Regions from separate parts of the Chryseobacterium sp. FG46 genome, predicted to be linked through region 1. Evidence: riboswitches for the same ligand, from Rfam matches in the RefSeq annotation. Region 1 holds a riboswitch; each other region holds the start of a gene.
The links. Region 1 has a riboswitch for S-adenosylmethionine ahead of ACODR7_RS05010 (TonB-dependent receptor plug domain-containing protein). Riboswitches for the same ligand answer to the same signal wherever they lie in the genome.
Positions count from the first base shown of each region.

Region 2: it holds a riboswitch for S-adenosylmethionine, as region 1 does, so the genes downstream of both, ACODR7_RS11895 (alpha/beta fold hydrolase) here and ACODR7_RS05010 (TonB-dependent receptor plug domain-containing protein) in region 1, are expected to answer to the same signal.
Region 3: it holds a riboswitch for S-adenosylmethionine, as region 1 does, so the genes downstream of both, ACODR7_RS06845 (SusC/RagA family TonB-linked outer membrane protein) here and ACODR7_RS05010 (TonB-dependent receptor plug domain-containing protein) in region 1, are expected to answer to the same signal.

Region 1 covers NZ_JBMDJJ010000004.1:153,636-161,240, forward strand. Annotated here, with positions in the region: gene ACODR7_RS05005 (APC family permease) at 1-1,086, opposite strand, end outside; gene ACODR7_RS05010 (TonB-dependent receptor plug domain-containing protein) at 1,094-3,526, opposite strand; SAM riboswitch class I at 3,621-3,725, opposite strand; gene ACODR7_RS05015 (alpha-amylase family glycosyl hydrolase) at 3,818-6,655, opposite strand; gene ACODR7_RS05020 (hypothetical protein) at 6,905-7,189, opposite strand; gene ACODR7_RS05025 (fumarate hydratase) at 7,283-7,605, opposite strand, start outside.
Region 2 covers NZ_JBMDJJ010000013.1:119,478-127,082, forward strand. Annotated here, with positions in the region: gene ACODR7_RS11890 (MGH1-like glycoside hydrolase domain-containing protein) at 1-1,326, opposite strand, end outside; SAM riboswitch class I at 1,515-1,621, shown strand; gene ACODR7_RS11895 (alpha/beta fold hydrolase) at 1,682-2,626, shown strand; gene ACODR7_RS11900 (ACT domain-containing protein) at 2,626-4,164, shown strand; gene ACODR7_RS11905 (O-succinylhomoserine sulfhydrylase) at 4,261-5,421, shown strand; gene ACODR7_RS11910 (four helix bundle protein) at 5,450-5,836, shown strand; gene ACODR7_RS11915 (homocysteine S-methyltransferase family protein) at 5,811-6,821, shown strand; gene ACODR7_RS11920 (fatty acid desaturase family protein) at 6,905-7,605, shown strand, end outside.
Region 3 covers NZ_JBMDJJ010000006.1:157,803-165,407, forward strand. Annotated here, with positions in the region: gene ACODR7_RS06830 (GYDIA family GHMP kinase) at 1-896, shown strand, start outside; gene pckA (phosphoenolpyruvate carboxykinase (ATP)) at 1,024-2,640, shown strand; gene ACODR7_RS06840 (type II 3-dehydroquinate dehydratase) at 2,743-3,150, opposite strand; SAM riboswitch class I at 3,396-3,495, shown strand; gene ACODR7_RS06845 (SusC/RagA family TonB-linked outer membrane protein) at 3,579-6,512, shown strand; gene ACODR7_RS06850 (RagB/SusD family nutrient uptake outer membrane protein) at 6,531-7,605, shown strand, end outside.

The sequences.
Region 1 (7,605 bases):
CGCAAGACTTGCGAAAAGCTGTAAAATAAAAGCAGTATAAACAAAAATTTCTTTAAAGCTTCCCGTTAAAATAATGATGGCTGCAATCACGGCATGGGTAAAAATAGCTCTTACCGGAATTCCTTTTTCGTTACCTGCAGATAAGGGTTTCCAGATGTAGGTATGTTTTGCAAAAGCCTGTGTTAATCTTGATCCTACCCATAGATACCCACTAATCGTTGCAACCAGCTGTAGAGCAATAAAAATATTGACAATTTTTCCAAAAGCCGGTCCAAGCATATTGACTGCTGCTTCGCCCATCACATCTTCTTTTCCTGCCAGCTGATTTACAGGAGCATGTTTCAGCATAATATAATTCACCAGAATATAGCTCACCGTCACAAAAACAGTTCCTATAATCAATGATTTCGGAAGGTTTTTCTGCACATCCTTTATTTCTCCGGCAATATAGGAAGCTGAATTCCAGCCTGTATAGGAATAGGTCACAAATACCAGAGAGGTAGCAAAGGCAGGAAGCATGATCTCATTCTGCCAGCTGTCGCTGAAATTAAGACTATTGCCCATCTGTGGTGAATTTGAAATTCCTACTCCAAGAATAATCAGTACAATAATAAAAGCTATCTTAATGAAGGTAAAAAAGTTATGAAACCTGCTGGATGTTTTCAAGCTAAATGACAGTGCGGCCGCAACCAGAAAGATCACAGATATCGCAAAACCGTTTCCGAAGCTATAATCAAATACCGAAAGATATTTTGACATAGCCAAAGCTGCCAGCGCTACGGGAGAGGAAAATCCTATGATGAGTGAAATCCAGCTTATGAGATATCCGAATATCGGATGATAGGTTTCTTTGAGATAAATAAAATCGCCTCCGTTTCCTTTAAAATGGGAACCCAGTTCTGCGTAACAAAAAGCCCCGAACAAAGCGAGAACTCCTCCGATGCTCCACAGCAGGAAAATGCTGTAGGTATTGGTAATATCAGAAAGCTGAAATCCCAGGGTGGTAAAAATTCCGGTTCCGATCATATTGGAAACGACAATGGCTGCGGCTGTTTTCCAGCCAATCTGATGTGAGGCAGTACTCATTTAATGATTAAAAGTTAAAATTAAGCCTTCCGAAGAAATAATTCCCCAACGTTCCCATCTGAACCGGTGCATATTTGAATACTCCATAATATGAATTTTTATAAATCTGGCGGTCCGGAAAGACATCAAATATATTGTTGGCTCCTACTGTAAAATTGATACTTTTGGTGATATCATACCCAACGCTGATATCTGTCACTACTTTTGGTGAGAATTCCTGCACGTCTCCAAACGGATAACCATCTCTTATTACCTTACCAAAATAGGTATTTCTTACGAGAAAACTGAATTTTCCGATTCCATAATTTAATCCTAATGAAGCTTTTGTTTTGGGAGACAGTGTTTCAATGATATTGATCTGATCGGGACCAAAAAACTGATCCTGAGGCGTTCCTAAGTTTTCAGGAAAATGAAAATCTGTAATTTTTGTTTCCGTATAGTTTCCGGCAAGATTCATATTTAATTTTCCATTCCCAAGAATCCAGTCATAGGAAACCACTACATCTACTCCTTTCGTTTCTGTATCAATAGCATTGGCGAAAAATCTTCCGCTTTCTACCTTAAACTGATCCAGCCTTTTATCTGTAATATTGCTGGTAATCACGATTCTATCCTTTACTTTAATGAAATAACCATCTATTGTAATAAACAGTCCTTTTAATGGTTTTAATGTCAATCCTGCACTTGCATTGACTGAGGTTTCCTGTTTGAGTTTATCAAATCCAAGAATTTTAGCGGCTTCGCTATCGTTGCTGAATATTCCTTTGGTCACAATCTTTGAACCGGAAGTAGAAATATCCGCATAGGAATTATTAAAATACTGCTGTTGCAATGATGGTGCTCTGAATCCTGTCCCAACAGCTGCCCTTATGGCATAATTTTTTACAAATTCATATCGTAGCGCAAGTTTTCCATTCAAGGTATTTCCGAAATCCGAATAATTTTCAAACCTGGCAGCGGCGTCAATATTGAGTTTTTTATCTAAATCATAAGAAATATCTGCATATACCGCGGTGGAATGTCTGTCTTTCTTTAGTGCATTGTTGGGAGAAAATCCGATAAAGGATTGAGATCCGCCTGCTCCCAACACTGTAGATCCTTCAGTGGCAACGTTTCCATTGACGTCATATTGAGTATAAGATGCTTCGTCACCCGCTTTGATCTGGTATTGCTCAAACCTGAATTCACCACCGAAAGCAATATTGAAGCGGTTTATATTTTTGGAAACATCAAGATTCACCGTATTCTGAAGGAAGCTGTGTGCTCCGGCATAAAAATCTGTTGGTGATTTTGCTCCTAGAGAAGCATTATTGGTATGGCTTACATTATAATTGAAGGTATTGCTCCCGAATGTATTACTTACATCGAATAGCCAGTCATTAACATTATATTTTGCTCCTACAGCATAAGAAATATCATATACCTGAGACCCAAGAATTGCCTGAAAACCATTCGGGTAAATGGATGAAACCACATTAGACTTTTCGCTTGGCAGTCTTCTGAAGCCAAACCCTTCTCCTTCTTTAATACTGAAACCTCCGAAAGAATAGAGTTTAAAATGATCATTAAAAGGGTATTCTGAATTGAAAAACAGCTGTCCCTGTCTGATCTGGGCATCTCCGATCTGAAAATTAAAATCATCACGGGTCAACCCTCTTTTTTCAATTTCGGCATCATCCGCAGCTCTGGCTGCTTTTACAGCTTCAGCGTCACCTGCAAATTCATACGCAAAATTATCTCCGAAAATATCCAGGTCGTGATTTTGTGTTCTTGTGGTTTTTCCTCTGTGGCTTAGCTGTAATGAAAGATTAATATACCCTTCTTTCTTTCCTAATGAAGTTCCATAGTTAACTCCTGCCTGGTAAGTATCACCATCATTTCTTCCGGTTAATCCGTAGGTAAGACTTGCTGAAGCTCCGGCATTTTTCTTAAGAATAATATTGATGACTCCCGCAATAGCATCAGAGCCATATTGTGCGGCGGCTCCGTCTCTCAGGACTTCAATCCGGTCAATAGCAATAACCGGAATAGTGCTCAAATCTGTTCCTACAGAGCCATTTCCTACTGTATTCTGATAATTGACCAAAGAAGTAGAATGTCTTCTTTTCCCGTTAAGCAATACTAAAACCTGATCAGAACCCATTCCTCTTAACGTTACGGGATCAATATGCTCTGTTCCATCAGAAGCAGACTGTCTCACTGCATTAAATGAAGGGATCACATAATTCAGGAGATCCTGGGCGGTCATTTGCGGAGAACTTCTCTGGATTTTATCGATATTGATAACATCTACAGGAACCGGCGTTTCCAGCTTTGTTCTTTTAACATTTCGGTTTCCGACGATGATGATATCTTCGATCTGTTTTCCTTTTTCCTCACTTTCCTGAGCGGCTACCAGAATTGCTCCAAGCAATAGTACAGCTGTGCTTAATTTTTTCATTTTTTGTTCTTGCCAATTAATACTACCAATCTGACGGATCTTTCCGCAGATATACAAGACTTCAAGAAATGGAATTCATATAGAGTATTGACTTCAATTATCTCTCCCAAAGGGTTGGAATTAGCACCTTTACACGCTGGAATTGTGCAGGTTGCTAAGGTTTCTCCGGGCCAAATCCCTCCACCTTTCTTGATAAATCTACTGCAAAAGTAGACTATTTTTCTGAACTTACAAAAAAAGGCAAATCTGCTGATCTGCAAATTTGCCTTTATTATTATTCTATGTTTTAGCTTATTGAATCATCATCTTTTGAATAGCTATTCCTGTATCCGATTTCAACTGCACAAGATACGTTCCTGCCGGATAATTAACCTTCATATTATAAGCTCCATTCTCTTTATCCAGTTTGAAAGTATCCAATTTTTTACCCGTCATATCAAAAATCAGAATCTCTCCGTTTTTTGCTTTACTGAAAATGAGTTTAGCGATTCCGTTCCGAACAGGATTATCTGCAATCTGAAGGGATAACTTATTGGCAGCATTGGTATCTATAGTAGACAAAGCTCCTGTATAATTTCCAAAGATTCTGAATTCTCCCGGCTGTAAAGTGACCGGAGTTGTTGTGGAAGCTACATTCAAAATACTGTTGTCCATCAGATTCTGCCATTGACCTGTGTAAGGGAAATAAGGGACTACATTCTGTGCTGAGGTTGTGTAATTAGCCAATACGACAACATTCTTTATTCCTGTTGTAATAGCTGCATCATATACATAAATTCTTGTGATGAGACCATTAGGATCATTCGTAAGGTTATTGGATTCTATACTGTAGGTCTTAGATTTAAAAACCGGATAGGTATTTCTGATATTGATGATTTTAGCCCATGTATCATAAACAGCCTTTCTGTTCGCATTGGTATCATATCCTAAAGTGAATGCAACAGGCTTTTCATCGGTTCTGCATCCGTTATTGATAGTTCCGTCTGCGCATCTGTTGATGCTGAATTCATATCCTAATTCTCCAAACTGCCAGATCATTTTCGGACCTGGAATAGTAAAGAAAGTAGCACCGAAGGTTTTCATTCTTTCAAGAGCGGTATTCAGGTCTTTCACATTGTAGCTTCCGTTCACTGCACCGTATGCAAGATTTTTAAACATCAGTCTTTCTTCATCGTGGCTTTCTCCGTAGCCTACAGCACTCATATTGGTAAAACCGTGAAGACTGTGGTTCATTCGATCGTAATTGCTGTTTTCCTTATATCCCATCGTATTCTGATTGTAAGGATCTGTCTGCTTGTTCCAAAGCATAACGCCTTTTCCTTCGGCTATTCTGTAGTTGGCCCATTGCTGTTCTTCCGCATCTGTTCCCAAATGTTCAAAGATCATGTAAGAATTGGGATCAATCGCCCACTGTCTGTCTGCATAATGCTTCATAATATCCACTCTGTCCTGCTGATAGGCATTGGTACAGGGTTCATCATTTTCGGAACAGCTTTGTGTAAATCCTTTGGTTAAATCCCAGCGGAATCCGTCTATGTGATATTCAGTCAGCCATTGCTCAAGACATCTCTCAACGTAATATTGCGTTGAAAGGCTTGTATGGTTAAAATCATTAAATACGTTGTATGAATGTTTCGGAACCTGATTGAAGTAAGGATTGTTGGCCGCAACATCTCCATAGCCATCACCATCCGGGTCTACATTCCAGAGTCTTACCAGAGGAGAACGTCCTGTAGCGTGATTAAATGCAACATCCAGAATGACTGCAATTCCGTTCTGATGGCATAGATCTACAAATTCTTTGAATTTTTCGGGAGTACCATAGGCTTTGTCCAGTGCATAATGGAAGGAAGTATTGTATCCCCATGAAAGATTTCCATCAAATTCCATGATGGGCATTAATTCTATAGCGTTGATTTTTAAGTTTTTTAAATAGGAAATTTTATTGATCAATGACTGCCAGTTCTTTTCCTGTGTAAAATCTCTCAATAGTAATTCATAGACTACAAGATCCTGTTTCGCAGGTCTTTGAAAATTGGTAACCTGCCAGTTATAAGCGGTCTGACCTGTTTTAAATATTGACACTTCAAAGCCCTGTCCGGCAGGAAATGCAGGCAAATTTGGATAGGTAGAAGCCGAAATCCAAGGATCATCATAGGAAGATAAGATTTGCGGCGAATAGGGGTCTGCTACTTTTCTTAAATCATTGGTTCTGTATTGGAAAGTATTGAGCTGCTGAGGGGTAATTCCATTGAGCTCAATCCAGTACAGATCAGGATTTGTGGTATCTTTATTCATCAGATACGTATCATTCACCGTCCAGTTATTGAAACTTCCGATGACATGTACAAAACTTTTCCCCGGAGCATATAAAGCCAATCCCACCTTGGTAGGATCTGTCGGATCATAATTGATTCCCTGTCTGATCCAGTTGGGTATTGCCTGAGAAACAACATTTCTTGGAACCTGTACAATAAATGCCGCTGCCTTGGAATTGATTCCCTGTGTTGCCACAAGTTCCATACTGGCATCCTGAGTGACTGTATAACTGTAAGAATAAGATTGTGAAGGAGTTGTTGTAGAATTAACAACAGTTCCGTTTGCTTTTAACTGAAATGTTGCATTGGTACTGGTTGTAGCAGTAACAGTAATGGAATTTCCTACAGGAACTGAAGTGAGGCTGTTCACTAATGGATTTGTAAGCGTTAAGCTTAAAGTACCTACGTTTACAAAAATATCAGGTGAAGTCTGGTGTGATCCCGTCTTATCTTTTAATAAAAACCCAAACCTTCCTATCCCCGTTCTTCCAAAGAAAGCTGTGGGAGCAAAAGTAAGTGAATAACTGTCTGTTGCCGCATTATAATTCAGCTTATTCAGGTCATTGGAATTGTTCCAGCTTCCATTGGTAGGACAATCCTGACTGTTCTGATAATTGGTATCAAAAGACCATGTCCAGATATAAATGGCATTATTGGAAACTCCCCAGGAAGATTCATCAATCTGATCTCCCGGAACCGTAAGCGTAACAGCATCAGATTCATTGAATGGATTGGGAGAAATCGTATAATTGATCTGCCCAAAAACACCCAATGTAATCAGCAGAAAAACAACAGAATAAAACTTTTTCATTTATTATTTTTTATCGAATATAGTATAAATTTTTCTTCATGACGAGTATTTTCATCGCTGCACATCAAATATTTCATTTACAGAAGAGAAAAACTTTACGCGGCCCTTCAAAAACAAATTCGGAATATCTCCGGAAAGCCTGAGGAATAATAAATAGAAAAACCGCTTAATTGCTTAAGCGGTTTATATATGTTGTTTTGCTTTGATATTACTTTTTCAGAATTCAGGTGAAAAAGCAATGACAATCAATTAATGATGATGTCCGTGATCGTGAAGGAAAGGTCCGTTTCCTTTAGGCTCGCTATAGATAACTTCTACACCTTCCTGCTCAGAAATAAGCTTTCTTCTGATATCTTCAGGGTCGAAAGGCTTTACTTTTCCGAAATACTCTTTCAAACCTTCAGTTAGCCACATTGGGATTACTAATCCGAAGAACATGAAAATACACCAGAATCCTACTAAGAACATAGTAATGAAGAATATAGTCCAAAGGAACTGGTAGAACGGCCAAAATGCTGATAATATCGTTATCATTCTCTTAAAGATTTTAGGCAAAAATAGAACTTTTTTCCCTTTTACACAAAAGATCAGCGTTCTATTTTGTTATTTATTTTAATTTTAAACTAATTAGTGGGCAAGATCTGCGAAGAAATCGTTGCCTTTATCATCGGTGATGATGAATGCAGGGAAGTCTTTTACTTCAATTTTTCTTACGGCTTCCATTCCTAATTCAGGGAAGTCTACAACATCTACAGATACAATATTGTCTTTGGCAAGGATGGCAGCCGGCCCTCCGATAGATCCAAGATAGAAACCTCCGTATTTTCCGCAGGCATTGGTAACATCTTTACTTCTGTTTCCTTTTGCCAGCATGATCATACTTCCGCCATGGCTTTGGAACTCGTCTACGTAAACATCCATTCTTCCGGCAGTAGTAGGTCCGAAACTTC
Region 2 (7,605 bases), on a different contig from region 1:
CAGCAAAAGCTGTCCCTTGGCAAATTCCGCATCAATGATGGAAAAAGGTACACAGTGAAAGGCCAGATCCCATGTAGCATACCACGGATATTCCCATTTATCAGGCATGGAAATAATATCCTTATTATGGAGATGATTCCATTCTGTATTTCTTACATATTCGTTGAAATTTCTTGGTGCTTCAAAGTTGGGATCACCTTTCAGCCATTTTCCGATATTATAATGGTAGAACTGTTTATTCCAGAGAAGCCCGGCAAAAGCCTGTCGCTGAACATTTCTTTCATCTTCGTTTACAGTGTCATTCTGAATTTCTTTATAAAATTCTTCAGCTTCAGCCTGTCGCGTATTGAAAATGGTATCAAAGTTTTCAAAAGGCTCATCGGCCTCTTCAGGGCACAATCTGAATTCAAAAACTTTTGATTCTCCGGCTCCGATAAGCTCATCAATCAGAAAAGAAGCTTTTGTCCCCTTTTTTTCGGGATTTACTGTATTTGCTTTATGAATAATATAGTGGTTGATTCCGTCTTTGAAATAAGTGTTTTCAACTGCGGGAGCTCCGTAAAGTTTAGACGTATTGGTTTCATTATCACAAAATACACTTTCGGCGTTTAAATTCCGGGAATAGAATTTTTTGATCGAAATGCTGTCATGTCCAATGTTAATACTTCCGTCGGGAGATGCATTGATTTCTCCTTTATAAGTATTGTATCCCCACTTCCAGTTGTTTCTGAACCATACAGTCGGAGCTACCAGAATAGGAGCTTCATGCTGACTTCGGTTGCATACTGTTACTCTGGCAAGAATATCATTGTGATCGGCTTTGCAGTATTCAATGAAAATATCAAAATATTCATCATTATCGAAAATTCCGGTATCGAAAATCTCATATTCCGGTTGCTTTTTGCTGCGTCTTCCGTTTTCTGCAACAAGCTCATCGTAAGGAAATTCATTAATTGGATATTTATACACCATTTTCATATAGCTGTGAGTAGGCGTATTATCCAGGTAATAAAAGATTTCTTTGATGTCTTCCCCATGGTTTCCCTGAGGATTGCTCAATCCGAAGAACCGTTCTTTTACCATTTTGTCCTTCTTGTTCCAGAACGAAAGAGCAAAACACAAAAGCTGTTTTACATCAGAAATTCCGGCAATGCCTTCTTCACCCCAGCGGTAGGCATAGCTTTCGGCATTATTATGATTGGTAAAGTTCCAGGCATTCCCGTTCGGGCTATAATCTTCGCGTACATTTCCCCACTGCCGGTTGCTTACATAAGGTCCCCAGTTTTTCCATTTGGTATCTTGTAATCTATCTTTTTCAGCGGTCATATCTCATCATTTTTCCACACGAAGTTAGTTTTTTTGACAAGTAATTCCAATTTTTTTCATCTGAAGAATTATTAATATGGCCTTGAAATACTTGTGTTTAAGGGCTTTTTAAAATATTAAAATATTTTTTTTTTGAAATTAAAAGAAAAGAACTACCTTTGCATCATTCGTTCATTCAAATATTGAAAATGTTATCAAGAAAGGTTGAGGGATTAGACCCTATGAAACCTTAGCAACCCTTTGTGCAAGCAAAGAAGGTGCTACGTTCTACCAAAGTATTTTGGACAGATAACTTACTGAAGTTCTTTTCAGCCATTTCCTGTGGCATTTTCAATTGTATTAAAATTTAATAGAATTGAAAACAGAACTAAACTATATTAATCTTTCGTATCAAACAAATTCCCAAAAGGAATACCATATCCCGTTAAGCTATCAGCTTTTTGGGAAAGATCTGTTTACAGCCCCTGTCATTTTAATCAACCATGCCCTTACCGGAAACTCAAATGTATCCGGAGATAAAGGCTGGTGGAAACAGCTGGTAGGAGAAAACCAGATTGTTGATACCGATCAATACACTGTTCTGTGTTTCAATATACCCGGAAACGGATATGATGATTTTTTAATTGAAGACTATGAAGACTTCACCCCTTCAGATATCGCCGCAATATTTCTGAAAGGACTTGAAGCATTACATATCAAAAACTTATATGCCATTATCGGAGGCTCTCTGGGAGGAGGGATTGCCTGGGAAATGCTTGCCAAGCAGCCGAATCTTGCAGAAATATTTATTCCCATAGCCTGTGATTACAGAACACACGACTGGCTTCATGCGCAGTGTCTGGTTCAGAAATTTTTATTGAATGATAAAGAAGAACCATTACAGAAAGCGAGAATTCATGCCATGCTGTGTTACAGAACTCCACAGTCACTCAATGACAGATTTCAAAACCAATATAACCAGGAAAAACAACGCCTGGAATCAGAAGACTGGTTGGTTTATCATGGTAATGCACTGAACGAGAGGTTTAGTTTAAAAGCATACAAGCTGATGAATCATCTCTTAATGAATATAAACGTTGCTGAAAAAGCACTGGAGAACATACAGGCACGAATGCACATGATCTCAGTAGATACAGACTTATTCTTCCCGGCTTCTGAAATCCGGATGTGTTTTGAAAACTTAAAAGAGAAAAATAAGAATGTTTCTTATCACGAGATCCAATCTATACACGGGCATGATGCCTTCCTAATGGAATATCAACAATTAAATAATATCATTAAAAACATTTTACAGAAGTAATGAAAAATGCTAACGAAATAAAATTTTTGAAGAACAGATCAATCATCAAATTTGAAGGAGAAGATTTCCTGGGAGAAATCGGGATTGACGGACGTATTTTTAAAGCGCTTACTTTAGCGCGTATCAGTGTAGGCGTAATTTCTCAACAGGCCATAGAAAACGGAATTTCTATTCTGGTCCAGGAAAATGATGCAGAAAAAGCAGTGGCTTGTCTTATTGATGAATTTGAAGCAGAAAGAAAATCAGGAAAAGTTTCCCAGATCTATAGTATCAATAAAGTTTCTGTGATTGGTTTTGTAGCAGAAGATTTCAATAAAGTCTTTGCTGAGCTGGCAAGAAATAATGTTTTTCCATTGCTTTTAAATCAGGTGGCAGGAGAAAACAGAGTCAACATTGTAGTGACTTCTTCACAGGATGAAAAAACAAAAAATATCATAGAATCTGAAATTTTCAAAAAACCAAAGACGGTTCATCTGGCAATTATTGGTCACGGAAACGTAGGAAAAACACTGATAGAACAAGTTCTTGAATCAGCAGAAGAAATTAAAAAACGTAAAAAAATTGATCTTAAAGTGGTAGCAGTAGCCAACTCTAAGAAAATTGCCTTCAATAAAAAAGGATTTGATGCCAATTGGAAAGATGAGGTTTTAACAGCAGAACATCCATCGAATGTAGAAGAACTGATTAATTTCTCGAACGAAAATCAACTGGAAAACCTGATCGTTGTAGATAACACAGCCAGCAAAGATTTTGTTAAAAACTATCATGCTTTGGCAGAAAACGGATTTGATCTCGTTTCTTCCAACAAAATTTTTAATACGCTTCCCATTGAGGAATACAGAAAACTAAGATATACGTTGAGCAAAAACAACAGACGTTATCTGTATGAAACCAATGTTGGTGCAGGTCTTCCGTTAATTGATACAATCAAATTATTACACCTTTCAGGAGAGAATATTACAAGAATTAAAGGCGTATTCTCAGGAACATTGAGTTATGTTTTCAATAATTTTTCTTTGAGAGACGATAAATTCTCAACCATCATCAACGAAGCTCTGGAAAAAGGATACACAGAACCGGATCCAAGAGAAGACTTATCAGGAAATGATGTAGCCAGAAAACTATTGATTCTTGCGAGAGAATTAGACTTAATCAATGAATTCGGAGATATCAATATCCAAAATCTGGTTCCGGAAAACTTATTGGAGGTTTCAAAATCAGAATTCCTTTCAAGACTTGAAGAACTGGATGATGAATACCAGAAGATAAAAGAGAATCAGGAATCTGGACACGTATTGAGATATGTAGGTGATCTGCACGGTGATCTGCAGACAGATAAAGGCGAGTTGGATGTGAAACTGATTTCAGTTCCTGCAACTTCCGCTTTAGGTCAGTTAAAAGGTTCAGATTCAATCTTTGAAATCTATACGGAAAGCTACGGAGAAAACCCAATTGTTATCATGGGAGCGGGAGCTGGTGCACAGGTAACAGCAAGAGGTGTATTCGGGGATATTTTAAGAGTAAGTGAAACAAAATAAAACTTAATATAACAGGGTAATCATTACTGCAGTTGTCATTCTGAGCATCGCGAAGAATCTGATGGTTACACTGCTAAATTGACAAATTAAAACTATATGGAAAATTTTGAAACATCAGCAATAAGAACCCAGACGGAAAGATCTCAGTTTGATGAGCATTCTACGCCATTATATCTTACTTCCAGTTTTATATTTCAGGATGCGGAAGATATGAGAGCCAGCTTTGCTGAAGAAAAACCTAAAAACCTATACAGCCGTTTCTCTAATCCCAATGTAACAGAGTTTACAGAGAAGATCGCTAAAATGGAAGGTGCAGAAGCAGGATATGCCTTTGCAACGGGGATGGCTGCCATCTATTCTACATTTGCTGCCTTATTGAACGCCGGAGATCATATCGTAAGCTGTCAGTCTGTATTCGGGTCTACACATACCTTGTTTACCAAGTATTTCCCGAAATGGAATATTGAAACCTCTTATTTCAAAGCTGGAGATGCGGAAAATGTTGAACAATACATTAAACCCAATACAAAGATCTTATATCTTGAAACACCTACCAATCCGGCTATTGAAATTCTGGATCTTGAGTTTTTCGGACAGATCGCTAAAAAGTATAATCTTATTTTTATTGTAGATAACTGTTTTGCAACACCTTATCTTCAGCAGCCAATCAAATACGGTGCAGATATTGTGGTACACTCAGCTACGAAACTGATTGACGGACAGGGAAGAGTTTTAGGAGGAATAGCCGTAGGAAAAGAAGACCTGATCAGAGAAATTTATCTTTTCGCAAGAAATACAGGACCTGCATTATCTCCTTTTAATGCCTGGGTATTATCCAAAAGTTTAGAAACATTGGCAATCCGTGTAGAAAAGCACTGTGAAAATGCTTTGAAGGTGGCCGAATTTTTAGAAAGCCATCCTAATGTGGAATTAGTTAAATATCCATTCCTGAAATCCCATCCAAATTATGAAGTAGCCAAAAAGCAGATGAAGTTGGGAGGAAACATCGTAGCATTTGAAATAAAAGGAGGAATAGAAGGAGGACGAAACTTTTTAGATAAGATACAAATGTGTTCGCTGTCTGCCAACTTAGGCGATACAAGAACGATCGTTACGCACCCGGCATCCACTACGCACTCCAAGCTTTCTGACGAAGAAAGAAATGAAGTAGGGATTACTGCAGGGTTGGTTCGTTGCTCAGTAGGGCTGGAAAATGTGGAGGATGTCATTGCAGATTTGAAACAGGCTTTAGATTAGTTAATCGTTAACAGTTTATAAGAGCTCAATGAATAGGGATTACACAGAATTAGCAATTTGGAGAGAAGGGAAAAAGTTGGTGCATTTAACTTATGCTCTTACTGCAAATTTTCCTAGAAAAGAGGTATTGGCTTTAACGGGTCCAATAAGAAGAATGGCAACTTCAGTTTCGTTGAATATAACGGAAGGAAGTAGAAGAGAGGCTTCAGAAGATACTTTACAGTTTCTGCATATTGCCGGGAAATCTCTCTGTAAACTGGAAACTCAATTCCATTTTGCTTCAGACCGGCATTATATTTCTAAAGAAGATTTTGAAATCATTAATAAACAAATCCTCTTATGCAAAAAACTGGTCAGCGGATTTATAAACTATTACAAATTGATAGAAAATGAAAAATTCAGAACAATTATATAAAGCGCTATCTGAAAGAATTTTGATTCTTGACGGTGCCATGGGAACCATGCTTCAAAGATACAAATTTGAAGAAGAAGACTATCGCGGGGAGCGTTTTAAAGACTGGGAACATCCTGTAAAAGGAAATAATGACCTGCTTTCTTTGTCTCAGCCTCAGGCGATTGAAGAAGTTCACAAGAAATACCTGGAAGCAGGAGCAGATATCATTGAAACCAATACGTTTTCAGGAACCACTATTGCAATGGCAGATTATCATATGGAAGAACTGGTATATGAACTGAACTATGAGTCAGCAAAAATTGCCAGAAAAGCCTGTGATGAGTATACTGCGAAAAATCCAGACAAACCGAGATTCGTAGCCGGATCTATAGGACCAACAAACAGAACAGCTAGTTTAAGTCCTGATGTGAATGATCCCGGATACAGAGCCATCACTTTTGAAGAACTGAGAGTGGCATACAAACAGCAGTGTGAAGCTTTGCTGGACGGAGGTTCAGATATCCTTCTGGTAGAAACCATCTTTGATACCCTGAATGCAAAAGCTGCCTTATTTGCGATTGATGAATTACAGGACGAAAGAGGAATAAAAATTCCAATCATGGTTTCAGGAACGATTACGGATGCTTCCGGAAGAACATTAAGTGGGCAGACGGCAGAAGCTTTCCTGATTTCGGTTTCCCACCTGAATTTATTAAGTGTAGGTTTCAATTGCGCGTTGGGAGCAGATCAGCTTACTCCTTATCTTGAAACACTGGCTCATAATTCAGAATTCTATGTCTCAGCATACCCGAATGCCGGTTTACCCAATGCCTTCGGAAAATATGATGAAACTCCCGAAGATATGGCAAGGCAGATCAAAGAATATGTGGAAAAAGGACTGATCAATATCATCGGAGGATGCTGCGGAACAACTCCAGAGCACATCAAAGCGATTGCTGACCTGGTAGAAAAATATGAACCAAGGAAATTGAAGAAATTTGTCTGATTTGATAGATTTTTTTAATTAAAATCAAGAATGAAGGCTGAATTATTAATATTAACTTTAAGTAAACCACAAAGTTAAAGATAATGGAAAAGCCGATTTACTTAAAAGATTCAGAGGATATCAGATTATTTAATGAGCTGAGAAAGAAAGTAAACCAAAGAGTAGAATCCATTTCTGAGAATAGAGATATCTACATTCAGATCAAAGCAGTTATTCTTCCAATGGTCTATATGGGTTTGTATTTTCTGGCTGTTTTGAATGCTGAAAAGCATTGGATCTATATTCTGAGTTTTGTTTTCATGGGAATTTCTTTGGTTTTGATTTATTTAAACTTAATCCACGAAGCGGCCCATAACAACATCTATAAAAGTAAAAGGCTCAACAGGCTGGTTCTTCATATTTTTGATTTTATAGGAGCTAATTCCTATATCTGGAAAAAAAGACATATCGCAAGCCATCATGCCTATCCTAATGTGGACGGATGGGATACGGATATTGAGCAGAGTGGATTACTTTTAATCGTACCGTGGATTAAAGCGAAAGGAGTACAGAAGTATCAGGACAAGTTCTTCTTTTTAGTATATCCGTTGTATTTGTTCAACTGGATGTTTATAAGAGACTTCAGAGACTTCTTTGATAAGGAAAGAGTGATTTTGAAAACCCAGGGAAAGATCCCCACCATTGAAAAAGTAAAAATGATAAGTTATAAACTGTTCTATTTCTTTTATCAGATTGTGGTTCCTGTAGTGCTCTTTAAAGTATCAATAGGATTGGCTTTAGGAGC
Region 3 (7,605 bases), on a different contig from region 1:
TATTTTCACCGGGAAAGCTTATGCTTACTTCAGAATATTTCGCAATAGATGGAGCTCTTGTCTTAGCGGTACCTACCAGGCTGGGACAAGAGTTTTTCTTTGAAGAAAAAGAAGATGGAAACTCTCTTATTCTTTGGGAAGCTTATCATCAGAATACATTATGGTTAAAAGCTGTCATAGATTATAAAAACTGGCAGATTCTGGAAACCAATATTCCATCAAGTGCTGAATTCATTACCAAAACACTACAAAATGTTCAGCAGCTTTCTAGCAGTAAATTCAAAGCAGACCTTACTTATCATTTAAAAACAAATCTTCAGTTTCCTGCAGATTATGGGCTTGGTAGCAGTTCCACCCTGATGAACAATCTTGCAGAATGGGCAGAGGTTGATCCTTTTTATCTTAATACTATCAGCTTAGGTGGCAGTGGATACGATATCGCTGTAGCTAAGGAAAAATCTGCAGTTCTGTTCCAGAGTAAACCTGAGATAAAATATGAGAAAGTAGATTTCAGTCCATCCTTTAAAAATGAACTGATTTTTATTCATTTAAATCAGAAGCAGGATAGTAGAGAGGGAATCAACTTTTACAAGTCCAAAAAGAAGTCTCCGGAATTGGTGAATGAATTTTCAGATCTCACAAAAAAAATATTGTTATGCAATGAATTGGAAAAATTTTCCGAATTAATGATGATTCATGAGCATAAAATTGCAAATTTTCTTGAAATTCTCACAGTTAAAGAAAAATTATTCTCAGATTGCCCTTTATTTGTCAAAAGTTTAGGTGCATGGGGTGGAGATTTTGTAATGAGTGCTAAATTTGGGGACTATAAGAACTATTTTTGGGAGAAAGGTTTTTCCACTGTTTTAGAATGGGAAAATATAATTAGCTTATAATCAAATGGTTGTAATCCTTTTTTTTTATTTGTCATTCTGACTTATATCAGTATATTTAAACCACCTTTAACAAATAATTAATATTATTTTTGTTGAAGTCAATAAAGAAATAGAAAATATAAGTAAAATGAAAAACACTAAAATCATCCAGGATTTAGAGAAATTAGGGATTAAAGGAAACTATGAAGTAGTGTATAATCCTTCTTATGAAGAATTATATCAGGCTGAAGTTTCTCCTGAAAATCAGGGGTTTGAGCAAGCTGAGCTTACGGAATCTGGCGCAGTATCGGTAAAAACAGGAATTTTCACAGGTCGTTCACCTAAAGACAGATATATTGTTCAGGATGATGTTACAAGAGATACAATTTTCTGGGATGGTAAAGTAAACCTACCTACAACAGCAGAAATTTTCGGGTCTTGTAAAGAACTAGTGCTGAACCAGCTTGCTGGATCTAAAAAGATTTATGTAGTAGATACATTCTGCGGAACGAATGCAGATACGAGACTTAAAGTAAGATTCATCGTTGAAGTAGCATGGCAGGCGCATTTTGTTACTAATATGTTTATTCGTCCTTCTCACTATGAGCTTGAAAACTTCGGTGAGCCGGATTTCACTGTAATCAACGGATCAAAAACAACAAACCCGAACTGGGAAGCTCAGGGATTACACTCTGAAAACTTCATTATGTTCAACCTTACTGAAAAACTACAGATCATTGGAGGTACCTGGTACGGAGGTGAGATGAAAAAAGGAATGTTTGCCATGATGAACTATTACCTTCCGTTAAAAGGTATGGCTTCCATGCATTGTTCTGCAAACGTTGGAGAAAAAGGGGATGTAGCTTTATTCTTTGGTCTTTCTGGAACAGGTAAAACTACTTTATCAGCAGATCCTAAAAGATACCTTATCGGTGACGATGAGCACGGATGGGATAACAACGGAGTATTCAACTATGAGGGAGGATGCTACGCTAAAGTGATTGACTTATCTGAAGAAAAAGAACCGGATATCTTCGCTGCCATCAAGAGAGATGCACTTCTTGAAAACGTTGTTGTGAACAATGGAGTAGCAGATTATACAGACGGTTCAATCACTGAGAACACAAGAGTTTCTTATCCAATATATCATATCAACAAAATTGTATTGCCTTCTAAAGCAGGTCATGCTAAGAAGATTGTTTATCTTTCAGCAGATGCATTTGGGGTACTTCCTCCGGTTTCTATCCTGAATGAAGATCAGGCTCAGTACCACTTCCTTTGCGGTTATACCTCAAAATTAGCCGGAACTGAAAGAGGAATTACAGAACCTCAGCCATCTTTCTCTCCAGCATTTGGTGAAGCATTCCTTACATTACACCCTACAATGTATTCTAAAACATTAATCGGTAAAATGAAGGAGCACGGAGCTAAAGCTTATTTGGTGAATACAGGTTGGAATGGTACCGGAAAGAGAATTTCTCTGAAAGATACCAGAGCAATCATTGATGCAATCATTGACGGGTCTATCGATAATGCTCCTAAAACTCAGGTTCCAATTATGAACCTTGAAATTCCTACTGAATTACCAAACGTTTCTGCAGGTATTTTAGATCCTAGAGATACCTATGAGAGCGCTTCAGAATGGGAAGAAAAAGCAAAAGATCTTGCTTCAAGATACATCAAGAATTTTGAGCAGTACTGTGATACTGAAGAAGGTAAGAAATTAGTTGCTTCAGGACCCCAATTGCAGGAACAGACTATCTAATAGTTATCCATCAACATATAAAAAGCCTCATCAATAATGAGGCTTTTTGTTTGTATGTATCTGTGAGAATCTGTGTGATCTGTGGGGAATATAAGCTAAAAATTACTTCAAGCTCAATAAAGCCAATCTGTATCCATTCATCCCAAAACCAGATAAAACAGCGTCCGTATTAGCTGCTGTAACTGATTTCTGCCTGAATTCCTCTCTTTTGTAGATATTGCTGATGTGAACTTCTACTTTCGGTTTGCGGATATTCTTCAAACAATCAGCAATTGCATAAGAATAGTGGGTGAAAGCTCCCGGGTTAATTACCACCGCATCAAAATCATCATCCTGAAGCCTGTTGATAAGCTCACCTTCAATATTAGACTGGTAATATTGTAATTCATAAGCCTGAAACTCGGATCTTAAATTTTCCAAATAACTTTCCATAGAAACATTTCCATAGATTTCCGGTTCTCTTGTGCCTAACAGATTGAGGTTAGGGCCATTGATGATCAAAACTTTCATAGCATAAAATTAAAAAGTTTTTTCAATAAATCACACAAAAATTAAGGTATACTGAATTTTCATGCTATTGAATTATTGATAATGATATTTGTCATGTTTGAATAAATGATAAGGTCTGCAACTTCTTATTGTAGTGGGTTTTATTAAAAATTTATGTTAATTATTAAAAAATTATCATGAAAAAACAAATAAGTCTACTTGTTTTGTAGACTAAAAGTTTTTAGCTTTGCAACCATATTTCGATCGGCTTATAAAGAAAGATGGAGGGAACTGACCCTGTGAAATCTTAACAACCTGCCTCGTGTGGCAAGGTGTTACATTCAGCCTTTTAAGGAAAAATAAGCATTTGGTTTATCGTATTTATCGATGCCCTTTGCTGACTTTTCGGCAAAGGGCAAAATTTTAATATATGATAAATAAAATTGATTATGATTAGCAAAAATTTATTCAATTATAAAGCGTGGATACCTCCGGTTGCTGCTTTTTTTCTGGGAATAACCAGCATCAATGCACAGAATTCCAGGCCGAAAAAAGATAGCCTCCATGAAAAGGAACTTGATGAGGTAGTAGTGGTAGCGTACGGAAAAGCAAAAAGAAACAGCTATACCGGTTCTGTAGCTACAATTTCCAGCGATAAAATCAATAACAGACCAGTTACGAATATTACCAAAGCATTGGAAGGACAGGTTGCCGGAATTCAAACAACCAGTGCATCGGGACAGCCCGGCGCAGTTTCTACCATCCGCATCAGAGGAATTGGCTCAATCAGTGCTTCCAGTGATCCTTTATATGTAGTGGATGGAATTCCTTTTGACGGAAACCTGAACGCTATCAGCCCGAGTGATATAGAATCTATCAGTGTTCTGAAAGATGCTACAGCAAGTGCTTTGTATGGTTCAAGAGGTGCAAATGGGATTATTATCATCACTACAAAATCAGGTAAAAAAGGAGAAGCCAGAGTTAATTTTAATATCAGCCAGGGATTCTCCGGAAGAGCGGTGAAAGATTATCAACAGGTTAATACAGATCAGTATTTTCAACTCTATTGGGAAGCGCTGAGAAACGGATATCAGTCTGGCAAAGTTTCTTCTCAACAGGCTGCACAAATGGCAACAGATAATCTTGTTTCGACTCTTGGGATCAATCCATATGGCACTGCTTATCCAAAACCGGTAGGAACAGATGGAAAATTATTACCTGGTGCATCGCCGCTTTGGAATGATGACTGGAGAGATATTTTACAGAGAGTAGCTTCAAGAAATCAGGTGGATCTTGATATCAGCGGAGGAAGTGATAAAAGTAATTACTTCTTTTCACTGGGATATCTGGATGATAAAGGGATGGCGATTGAATCAGGATATAAAAGATATAATACCCGATTGAAGATCAATTCTGAAGTGAAAAAATGGCTTAATGTTGGAGTAAACCTGAATTATACAAACAGTATTCAGCAAGCGCCTACTTCTTCGGATTCCAAGGCGAGTAACATCATCAACGCAGCAAGATTTATTCCTTCATTCTATCCTTATTATGAAAGAAATGCAGATGGTACATATATTTTGGATGCTGATGGAAACCCGGTTTATGATTTTGGAAAATACAGGCCTACGAATGCGCTTCAGAATCAGAATGCCGCTGCAACACTGCCTTTAGACAAAAACGAAAACAAAGAAGATAACTTCTCCGGAAAAGGATTCATGGAATTCACTTTCTTGCCGGAGTTGAAATTCAAGACCAGCTTCTCTGTGGATTTAGTGAATTATAACGGACATTATTACTCAAATCCATTATTGGGGCAAGGTGCTGAAATAGGAGGTTCGGTAACGAAAACCAATACCAGAACACTTTCTTATACAACCAGCAATATTCTGACGTATGATAAAAAGTTTGGAAAACACCATGTTAATGCTTTAGCAGGGCACGAATTCTATAAATACGATTATCAGACCATTTCCGGAACAAGAAGTCAGTTTTCACTGCCTTATTACTATGAACCGGATGCTGCTTCTCTGTTAGGAAGCTTCAGTGGAAACAGTAATAAATTAAGCTTATTAAGTTTCCTTGGAAAAGTAGAGTATGATTATAATAATACCTATTTCCTGTCAGCTTCAGGAAGAGCAGACAGTTCTTCGAGATTTGCGAAAGATAACAGATGGGGGAGATTCTGGTCAGTGGGAGGTTCGTGGAAAATATCCAATGAGGAATTTATTAAAAGCCTGAATGTTTTCAATCAGCTGACATTGCGTGCCAGCTACGGAGGTCAGGGGAATGATAAATTACTTAGACCTAATGGGCAGCCGCTTTATTATGCGTATCAGGAGCTGTATAGATTTATAAGCCTTGGCGGAGAGCCGGGAACAACCCTTGAAAAGACTTCTACCAATAATGTGAAATGGGAAACCAACCTTAATTTAAATGTTGGATTGGAATTCGCGATTCTGAATAACAGAATTAAAGGAAATATCGAATATTTCAAAAGACAAAGCCAGGATCTTCTGTTTAATATGCCGGTTGCACCATCATTGGGAATCAGTGATTATCCTGCGAATATCGGAACCATCCAGAATACAGGATTTGAATTTTCATTATTTACAACACCTATTAAGAATGATGATTTTCAATGGAATGTAGATGTGAACCTAAGTACTTTAAACAATAAAGTTACCAAGTTACCCGGAGGTTCTCTTGTGGTAGGAACTAAATTGCTGACAGTAGGAGGTTCTGTATATGATTTCTTTATTCCGGAATGGGTTGGTGTGGATCCAGGCAATGGAAAACCCTTATGGAAAACTGTTACTACCAATGCCAGCGGAAACTCAGTGGAAGGAACAACTTCGGAATATTCAAAAGCTACAAAACTATTGCAAGGTTCTGCATTACCTAAGCTGACAGGTGGAATCAGTACAAGCATCACCTATAAGAATTTTGACTTTTCAGGATTGCTGACATTCAAAATCGGAGGAAAAATTTTAGATACCGATTATACTTCCATCATGCATAACGGAAGTGCAGGAGGGCGCGCGTGGAGTGCTGAAATGTTGAACAGGTGGACGCCTGATAATCCTTATACAGACGTTCCGGGATTGAGTACAACAACGAATAACTGGACCTCAACTTCTTCCAGATTCCTGTATTCCGGGACGTATGCAAGACTTAAAAATCTAAGCTTAGGATATACACTTCCTGAGGATTATTTTGAGAAAATAGGATTGAAAAAGTTCAGAATTTATATTCAGGCAGAAAACCTTCTGACTTTCTATAAACATAAAGGAATGGATCCTGAGCAGGCTTTGGACGGAACGACGTATTACAGATATCCTGCAATGAGAACAATCACTTTTGGCCTTCAGGCAACTCTTTAACCTTTAAAAATTGAAACAATGAAAAAATTAAAATACATATCATTTGCACTTATCGGGTTTTTGTCATTGACAAGCTGTGAAAATGATCTGGACACAGCTCCGACTGATCAGGCCAACAGCGTGGAGGTTTTCAAAACAGCTGAAAGTGCAGAAACTGTTGTAAATGGTACCTGGGCAAAGTTTAATAACGATGGAACAACCTATGCCAATATCGGTTATTCTACTGTTCTAAGAGCCAGTGATGCCATGGGAAGTGATGTGGCCGTATTGACCAATAAATATGGTTTTAGTTCTACTTATACCTTTACAGAAATGGTGAACAGTACAGCTAGCCGCCCGCTGTTTATATGGTCTTTATTGTATTCCACTATCAATAATATGAATAATGTGATTACAAGAATTGATGGAACGGAAGGAAGTCAGGAGAAAAAGAATCAGGTGAAAGGACAGGCAAAAGCATTACGTGCTTTCTGCTACCTTAATCTGGCGAGTTTTTATCAGTTCAGCTATCTGAAAGACAAATCAGCGCTTACTGCTCCTATTTACACTGAACCCTCCACGACAAGCACTGTAGGGAAGAAGAGAGCGAGTCTTGAAGAAATCTATACTCTGATTAAAAGTGATCTTACGGATGCTGATAACCTGTTGGAAAATTATACAAGAAATAATAAAGATAAAATCAACCGTTCTGTTGTGAATGGACTTCTGGCAAGAACCTACCTAAATACAGGAGAATGGAGCAAAGCTTCAGCATCTGCGAAAATTGCAAGAGAAGGGTTCCCATTGATGGCTCCGGAAAAATATAAGGATGGCTTCAATGATATCAACAATGCAGAATGGATCTGGGGACATGCACAGACACAGGAGCAGTCGGATGCGAGTTATGCTTTCCATTATCTGGATGTGTCTTCATCGGGAAGTTATTATTACAGTTTTATGGCAGACCCTTATTTTAAGGATCTTTTTGATACTAATGATATCAGATCTCAATTGTTTTCATGGGACGGGCAAAAAGGAAGAGAAGGATTGCTGAGGTATGCCAAATTTAAGTTTAAGCCAACCCTTATTGCAGATATTGTGTACATGAGAGCTG